Blastochloris viridis: one gene and its partner. The protein of the gene in region 1 interacts with the protein of each later gene in a pairwise test. Links are inferred from orthologs where the notes say so. Each region holds a gene or a part of one and is shown in the gene's direction. Other genes may lie near its edges.

Region 1 (4,324 bases):
TACCGTCCTCCGCCACCATCGCCGCAGCAGACAGCCGGCCCCAGCGGTCGGGCGGGGCGCCGGCGCGAACCGCGATGGTACGGCCGATGGCGGCGCGGAAACCGTCGGCGGCGGCAAATCGCAGGCTGGGGCTCACCACCAAGGTGCCATCCGCCAGCGTCAGCTCGGCGCCGGCTGCCGCCACCACCCGGCCGCGGACCGCGACCCGCGGCGCGCACGCCGCGACCGCGCCGGCGTCGGCCGCGGCGGTCTGCGCGGCGGCGGCCATCGGCCAGCCACCGGCATGAAGCGCCGCCGCCATGGCCAGAACCCGCCGCCCAGCCCGGGCGATGTTGGCCGTCCACCCCGCCGCCATCGGATGCTCCCTCGCCCTAGAAAAAGAATCCCATTCGGGCGACAGTGCGGCACGACCACGGCGAGGGTTGTGCGCAGGCGGGGGCGATGTGGTAGGAAGCCGTCGTGGTCCCGTAGCTCAGCAGGATAGAGCAGCGGTTTCCTAAACCGTTGGTCGGGGGTTCGACTCCCTCCGGGACCGCCAGCCTACGCTGTGTCCAGCCTGGAGACATAGGTGACGGTTTGTGCCTATGACATGGGTGACAGCCTCGTGCCGAACGGGTTGTCGACGGGCTGGCGTCGCCGATATCAAGCGGGGGCGACCGTGAGAACCGAGACGCGCGTGGTCGCGATTCATGGCATCATACGATCATCGTCAAATTGGGCCCACCCTCGTCAAATTGGCCCCTGACGCCGGGACGACAGCGCGGGTGTAAAGATGAAGACAACCAGTTCTTCATCGGACTGGGATCGGATCGTCGGTGAGCGAATCCGTACATTGCGTTTCGAACTGGACCTGACGCTGGACGATCTGGCCTGCCGCGCCGGTATCGACCTTGCCACGCTGTCCGATATCGAAACCGGGAACGTCTGCCTCACCGGCCGATTCGTCCGCCGCCTCAGCGTCGCGCTCGGCGTGCGCATGGTCGATCTGATGCTGTCGGCCGCGGTGCAGTCGCGGGTCAGCCCCCGGGCGGAGCAGTCGAGCTGGCGCGATCCCGAAACCGCCATCGTCCGCCGCCGGCTGACCCCCGACGGCGTCGGCGCCCTCACCGAGCTGGTCGAGATCGAATATCCGCCGGGCGCCGCCTGCGATTATCGCGATCCGCCGTTCGAGAGCACCGAGCATCAGGTGCTGGTGCTGGACGGCAGGCTGGAGCTGGCCATTGACGACGGCGCCAGCCTGACCGCCTATGCGCTGGACGCGGGCGACTGCATTCACGTGCCGCGGGGCTGTGGCATGATGGTCAGCAACCCGTACCAGCGCAGCGCGCGCTTCATCGTCTCGATTTCGTCGATCTGATCGGCGAAGCGGCGCGGCCGCGCCGCGTGGCGCCACCCAGAGCGCAGCCCGAAATGATGGCATGACCGCCCGATTCGCCGAAGTGCTGGTGCCGCTCGGCATCGACCAGCCCTATTCCTACGCCGTGCCGGACGGGCTCGCCGTCGCGGTCGGCGACCTCGTCCACGTACCGCTCGGCCCGCGCACCGTGACCGGGGTGGTGTGGTCGCTCGGTGCCACGCCGCGCTTTGCCAACCCCGCCAAGCTGCGCAAGATCGACGGCCGGGTCGAGGTCGAGGGGTTCCGGCCCGAACTGATGAACTTCATCGAATGGGTGGCCGGCTACACCGTGGCGCCGCGCGGCGCCGTGCTGCGCATGGCGCTGCGCCTCAACGAAAATCTCGGTCCGCCGCGGCCCCGCGCCGGCATCCGCCGCGCCGGGCCTGAGCCCGCTCGCATGACCGCGCAGCGCGCCAGGGTGCTGGCGGCGCTGGAGGGCGGGCTCAGCTACGGCAAGAGCGACCTCGCCCGCGAGGTCGGGGTGTCGGTGGCGGTGATCGAGGGGCTGGTCGACGAGGGCACGCTGGAGGCGGTCGAGCTGGCACCGGAGGTGCCGGCGGCCCGGCCCGACCCCGACCATCCCGCCCTCGCGCTGAGCGCAACCCAGGCCGAGGCGGCGGCGAGCCTGGCCGCAGCGGCGTCGCGCGGCGGCTTTGCCACCTTTTTGCTCGACGGCGTCACCGGCTCCGGCAAGACCGAAGTCTATTTCGAGGCGGTGGCGGCGGCGCTGCGGCGCGGCCGCCAGGTGCTGCTGCTGCTGCCGGAGATCGCGCTGACCACCGCGTTCCTCGAGCGCTTCGTCAAGCGGTTCGGGGTGCGGCCGGCGGAGTGGCATTCCGAGGTACCGCCGCGCCGGCGCGAGCGCACCTGGCGCGGCCTCGCCGCCGGCGACACCCAGGTGGTGGCCGGTGCCCGCTCGGCGCTGTTCCTGCCGTTCCGCGATCTCGGCCTGATCGTGGTCGACGAGGAGCACGACGCCTCCTACAAGCAGGAGGACGGCGTCGCCTACAACGCCCGCGACATGGCGGTGGTGCGCGCCCGCCTGGCCGAGGTGCCGATCGTGCTGGCGTCGGCGACGCCCTCGATCGAAAGCGAGGTCAATGCCAGGCGCGGGCGCTACCGCCGCCTGGCCCTGCCGAGCCGGGTCGGCGGCGCGGCGCTGCCCGAGATCACGGCGATCGACATGACCCGCCAGGGCCCCGAGCGCGGCCGCTGGATCGCGCCCAGCCTGGTGGCGGCGATCGAGGCGACCATCGCCCGCCAGGAGCAGGCGCTGCTGTTCCTCAACCGCCGCGGCTACGCCCCGCTGACGCTGTGCCGCGCCTGCGGCCACCGCCTGCGTTGCCCGTCGTGCGATGCCTGGCTGGTCGAGCACCGCTTCCGCCGCCGGCTGGTCTGTCACCATTGCGGCTACTCGATGCCGCGGCCGACCGCGTGCCCGCACTGCCAGGCGGCGGAGTCGTTCGTCGCGGTGGGGCCCGGCGTCGAGCGACTGGCCGAGGAAGCGCAGGCGCGGTTTCCCGACGCCCGGCTGTCGATCCTGTCGTCGGACCTCGTGGTCGGGGTCGAACGGCTGCGCGCGGAGATCACCGCGATCGAACGCGGCGAGGTCGACCTCGTCATCGGCACCCAGCTGATCGCCAAGGGCCATCACTTCCCGCGCCTGACGCTGGCGGGGATCGTCGACGGCGACCTCGGCCTCGCCCATGGCGACCCGCGCGCCGCCGAGCGCACCTTCCAGTTGCTGCACCAGGTGGTGGGCCGGGCCGGCCGCGAATCGGGCCACGGCAGCGGCCTGATCCAGACCTATCAGCCAAAGCACCCGGTGATGACGGCGCTGATCGCCGGCGACCGCGAGCTGTTCTACGATACCGAGATCGCCGCCCGCGAGCGCGCCGGCCTGCCGCCGTTCGGCCGGCTCGCCACCTTGCTGGTGGCGGCGGCCGATGCCGCGGCGGCCGAAGCCTACGCCCGCACCGTCGCCGCCGCCGCCCCGAGCCGCGACGGGGTGCGGGTGCTGGGGCCGGCCGAGGCGCCGATCGCGGTGCTGCGCGGCCGCCACCGGGTGCGCCTGTTGGTGCGGGCCGCGCGGGCCGTGAACGTATCCGACTATGTCCGGGAGTGGCTGGCCAAGGTGCCGCCGCCGCGGAGCAACGTGACGCTGGCGGTGGATGTCGACCCGCAGAGCTTCGCGTGACTGGCGGAGGACGCGAGCGGCGTTCGTCTGACCGCGCGTGATGCGGCTTGAAAGGGCGGTCGCGACGGGCGAGGCTGACGCGCGTTGCGGCGAGCTGATGGGTCGAGACGGCGGCTTCGCCGCCTCCGCACCATGAGGTCGCGCCATGAGGTCGGCAGCGGCGAACAGGACGGTTTCCGGGCAACGTTACGCGCGCAACCAATGCCGCGGCCGGCATCCGACCAATGGCCCGGGATCGCGTCGAGTATTTGGGCACACCGTCGTGTTGCAGCCCCCGGTCAGTCGTGCTACTCAGCCGGCCGGCTTGACGGGTTGGGCCGGTTATCCCTGACCCTCGGCAGAGTTCCTTTGGAATCCAAGGGCTTTCGGCGCGCCAGCCTTGGCGCTGGCGGCGCTCTTGTGAATTAGCCCGAGACGCGACGTGCAAGGCGAAGACCCGATCGTATCCGGCATGGCAGGTCGCTACGCGACCGCCTTGTTCGAACTCGCGCTGGAAGCCGGCATGGTCGATGCCGTCTCCGCCGATATTGACCGCTTCGAGGCTCTGCTCAGTGCCAGTGCCGATCTGCTGTATCTTGTCCGCAGCCCGGTGTACGGCTCGGACGAGCAGCTTCGGGCGCTGACGGCGGTGCTCGAGAAGGCGGAAATCGGCGGGCTTGCCGGCAACTTCCTCCGGACCGTGACCGCCAATCGCCGCCTGTTCGCGGTGCAGGACATCCTGCGGGCATTCC
Region 2 (4,267 bases), 1.8 Mb from region 1 along the record:
TTGGTGATGACGCCCTCGAACGGCTTTCGCGTCTCGTAGGCGCGCATGCCGTCGTCATAGGTGATGGTGACCGGCTCATCGCCCGAGCCGTAGAGGATGACGTCGCGCGCCTTCTTCGGCAGCTCCTTCCACGGCACCGTGACCTTGAACTTGAAATGACGGGCAAGGGCGTCGAGGGTCTGGCCGTAATAGGGGCTGGAGGAGCGCGACCACGGCACGATGGCGCCCTGGCGCAGGGTTTTCGCGGTGTCCGGCACCACGAGGTCGGGGTCGATGGTCTGCTCGGTGCCGATGCCGCCGCACGCCGGGCAGGCGCCGAACGGGTTGTTGAACGAAAACAGCCGCGGCTCGATCTCGGGAATGGTGAAGCCGGACACCGGGCAGGCGAACTTTTCCGAGAACAGGATGCGCCGGGGATCGGGCGCATCCGCACTCCCTCCCCCCTTGTGGGGGAGGGCTGGGGTGGGGGGTGTGCCGGCAGTGGACCTAGATTCGTCGCCCCCCACCCGGATCGCTTCGCGATCCGACCTCCCCCGCAAGGGGGGAGGTGAAGAATGGGACGCGGGAGCGTCCGCGAACTCGACGATCGCCAGCCCGTCGGCGAGCTTGAGCGCGGTCTCCAGCGAGTCGGCCAATCGCGAGGCGATGTCCGGCCGCACCACCAGCCGGTCGACCACCACCTCGATGTCGTGCTTGAGCTTCTTGTCGAGGGCCGGCGCTTCCGAGATCTCGAAGAACGCGCCGTCGATCTTGACGCGCTGGAAGCCTTTCTTCTGGAAGTCGGCGAGCTCCTTGCGGTACTCGCCCTTGCGGCCGCGCACGACGGGCGCCAGCAGAAAAAGGCGCGTGCCGACCGGCAGTTCCAGCACCCGGTCGACCATCTGCGACACCGTCTGGCTCTCGATCGGCAGGCCGGTCGCCGGCGAATAGGGCACCCCGACCCGCGCCCATAGCAGGCGCATGTAGTCGTAGATCTCGGTGACGGTGCCGACCGTCGAGCGCGGGTTCTTCGAGGTGGTCTTCTGCTCGATCGAGATGGCCGGGGAGAGGCCGTCGATCTGGTCGACGTCCGGCTTCTGCATCATCTCCAGAAACTGGCGGGCATAGGCCGACAGGCTCTCGACGTAGCGCCGCTGGCCCTCGGCATAGATGGTATCGAACGCCAGCGACGACTTGCCCGAGCCGGACAGGCCGGTGAACACCACCAGCCTGTCGCGCGGAATGTCGAGATCGACGTTCTTGAGATTGTGCACCCGCGCACCGCGGATCGAGATGATGCGGGCGGGATCGGGCTTGGAACGGGGCGCAGTCATGCGGGGGGTCTCGGTGGCAGCAAGAACTCAGACGCGTCCGCCGGCAGAGGTCGGCGGGCGATCGCCAAGTTTGCAGGAACAAAACGTGGACACACCCTAGGCCGGCGTACGCCAATATGCCAGACTGTGGGTGTGGTATTTTCGTCGGCGGCGCGGTGCGGGCACGGAATTATCATATTGGTGCTGGAATTCCTCGGCTTTCTGCTGGACGTGGTCGGGTATGGAACGACGAGGCTTCTTCTCCGCGTGTTCGCCCGCAGGTGCGTGCTAGTCGAGGATATCGGCAGTTCGCATCGCCGCTTCAATGCGTTCGGGTTTCGCGGCGTTGCCGGCCGTGGCCATGGTGACGATATCGGGCCGGGAATCCCAGTTGTTGCGCATCGCTCACCGCGCTAAGAACGTAACCGGAACGTCGTCGCTTGTGGACAGCAGCGGGGCCGGGGCAGCATCTGCGGGATGGCCGGGCTAGGGTGGCGGCACAGAACCCACAGCGGAAGGCACAAAAGCCATGGCGGGCAGCGTCAATAAAGTCATCCTGGTCGGCAATCTCGGGCGTGACCCGGAAGTCCGCCGGCTGAACTCGGGCGAGAGCGTGGTCAACCTCAGGATCGCGACCTCGGAAAGCTGGCGCGACAAGGCGACCGGCGAGCGGCGCGAGCGCACCGAGTGGCACTCGGTGGTGATCTTCAACGAGCAGCTTGCCAAAGTCGCCGAGCAGTACCTGAAGAAGGGCGCCAAAGTTTACATTGAGGGCCAGCTGCAGACCCGTAAATGGCAAGACCAGGCGGGGGCGGAAAAGTACACCACCGAGGTGGTGCTGCAGCGTTTCCGCGGCGAATTGCAGATGCTCGACGGGCGCGGCGGCGGTGGCGGCGCGGAGATCGAGGACAGCGGCGACTTCGGCCAGCGCAGCCCGCTGCCGGCCCGCGGTGCCGCCCGCCCGGCGGCCTCCGGCGGCGGCGGCAAGTATTCAAGCGACCTGGACGACGAAATCCCGTTCTGACGGGATCGGGGATGCAAAGAGGTCCGGAGGTATCAAGGTCCTTGGCTCGGGCCGCCAGCGTCTCCTTGCGTGAAAGTCGCTGAAGGAGGAAAGTACGCGCATCGGTTGTGGATAGCATTCCCCAGACGAGGCCGGGCGGAGTGATTGCAAAGCACGATGCCGAACCCGCAAGCGCCGCTCAGGGTCCTGCCCGGCGGCGGCGCGACGTTCCGCTGGCGTGGCTGCTTGCGCTGCTGGTGCTGGCGTCGATGGCGCCGCTGGCCACGCTCTGCACCTATACCGTGCTGCGCTGGGACGATGCCGAGCGGATCGAGGAGATCAAACGCGTCGGCGACGTCGCCCGCACCCTGGCGCAGGCGGTCGACCGCGAGCTGAGGGGCTACCGCGACGCCGCCGAGATGCTGGCGGGCTCGCGCTTGCTATCGACGCCGGACCTTGCCACGTTTGAGGATCAGGCCCGCACCATCGCCGGGCGTGCGGGCGGCGACTTCGTGCTGTTCGACGCGGCGTTGCGTAAGCTGTTCGACACACGCGAGCGGCCGGACACGCCGTCGTCGCCGTTCGCGGACAGCGAGGCGATCGCGCGGGTGTTCAACACCGGCAAGGCCGAGATCGACAATCTCGGCCCGGTCGCCGACGACCGCCAGTTGTCGTTTGGCGTCCATGTGCCGGTGGCCGGCCCCGACCTTGCGGTGCGCTACGTGCTGACGTTGGTGCCGCCCGCCGCCGCGATCCTCAACGTGGTGCAGCAGACCTACCGCCCGGCCGGCTGGTTCGCGACAGTGGTCGACGGCAACGGGCGCGTTGTGGCGCGGGCGTCGCGGCACGACGAGTTTTTTGGGCGCAGCGTGTCGGACAACCTCATCGGCCTGCTCACCGTCCGCCACCATGGGCTGGAAACGGTTGACATGGAGGGACGCCCGTCCGTCACCGCCTTCTCCCGCTCGAGCCTGTGCGGCTGGCACGCCATCGTCTGGGTGCCGAAGGCACTGATCGAGGTACCGAGCCGCGCGCGCCGCGACGCGGTGCTGGCCATGCTGGGGCTGACCACGCTCGTGTCGATCACGGCGGCGGTGGCCGCCGCCCGGTTGATCAACCGCTCGACCCGGCGGACGATGAAGGCGGCGCGGGCACTCGCGGTGGGAACCCCGGTGGCACCCGAATCGAGCCTGATCCGGGAGGACAACGTGGTGCGCGCCGCGCTGGCCGACGCCGCCCGCACCATCGCAGCCCGCGAGGAATCGCTGCGCGAAAACGCCCGGCGGATGAAATTCGTGATGCGCGAGCTGTCCCACCGCTCCAAGAACTTGCTGACGGTGGTGCAGTCGATGGCGCGGCAGACTGGACGGTACACCCAGGACCCCGCCGATTTTCGCGCCCGGTTCGACGACCGCATTTCCAGCTTGGCGCGCTCGCACGATCTTCTGGTCAAGCACGACTGGAGAGGCGCCACCCTGGCCGATCTGATCGATCGCCAGCTGACCCCGTTCGTGGAGACGTCGACCGACCGCATTTCGGCCGAAGGCCCGAACCTGATACTGCGGCCGGACGCCACCCAGACCATTGGCATGGCGCTGCACGAACTCGCCACCAACGCCTCCAAGCACGGGGCGCTGTCGACGCCCGGCGGTCGCATTCGCATCAGATGGGACGTTGACGGCGAGGGCACCGGTCGCCGCCTGCGGCTGATCTGGCAGGAGAGCGGTGGCCCGCCGGTGCATCCGCCGACCCATCGCGGATTCGGCCACGTCGTGGTCGAGCGCATGGTGTCGATGGCGCTGCAGGGCAGGGCGCAGATCGATTGGCTCTCGGAGGGCGTGCGCTGGGTGCTGGAGGCACCGCTGTTCGCCATCACCGACCAGCCCGCAGCCGACCAGCCGGGCGGCGCCCGCGGGTGAGGGACGCGTTGCGTCCGGCCCGAAATCGCAGCTGTCGCCGACCTGAGACCCGA

Evidence for each region. The genes of interacting proteins can lie anywhere in the genome.
Region 2: the proteins of BVIR_RS00230 (region 1) and BVIR_RS08260 interact in binary tests that used the Escherichia coli proteins (3 or more experiments, as listed by UniProt). The link is inferred for Blastochloris viridis from one-to-one orthologs.

The regions. Positions count from the first base shown.
Region 1 is NZ_CP012946.1:42,173-46,496, forward strand. What follows is about bases 1,024-4,005. They hold BVIR_RS00230 (primosomal protein N'), read left to right. Parts: upstream 1,024-1,418; coding sequence 1,419-3,593; downstream 3,594-4,005. Other genes in these bases: BVIR_RS00225 (helix-turn-helix domain-containing protein), read left to right, coding at 1,024-1,357. Outside these bases: BVIR_RS00215 (hypothetical protein), read right to left, coding at 1-355; more of BVIR_RS00225, read left to right, coding at 773-1,023; BVIR_RS00235 (F0F1 ATP synthase subunit delta), read left to right, coding at 4,015-4,324.
Region 2 is NZ_CP012946.1:1,860,975-1,865,241, reverse strand. The notes cover bases 644-3,568. They hold BVIR_RS08260 (single-stranded DNA-binding protein), read left to right. Parts: upstream 644-1,821; coding sequence 1,822-2,316; downstream 2,317-3,568. Other genes in these bases: BVIR_RS08255 (sensor histidine kinase), read left to right, coding at 2,457-3,568; uvrA (excinuclease ABC subunit UvrA), read right to left, coding at 644-1,313. Also shown: more of uvrA, read right to left, coding at 1-643; more of BVIR_RS08255, read left to right, coding at 3,569-4,214. UniProt on the Escherichia coli protein: Plays an important role in DNA replication, recombination and repair. Binds to ssDNA and to an array of partner proteins to recruit them to their sites of action during DNA metabolism. Acts as a sliding platform that migrates on DNA via reptation.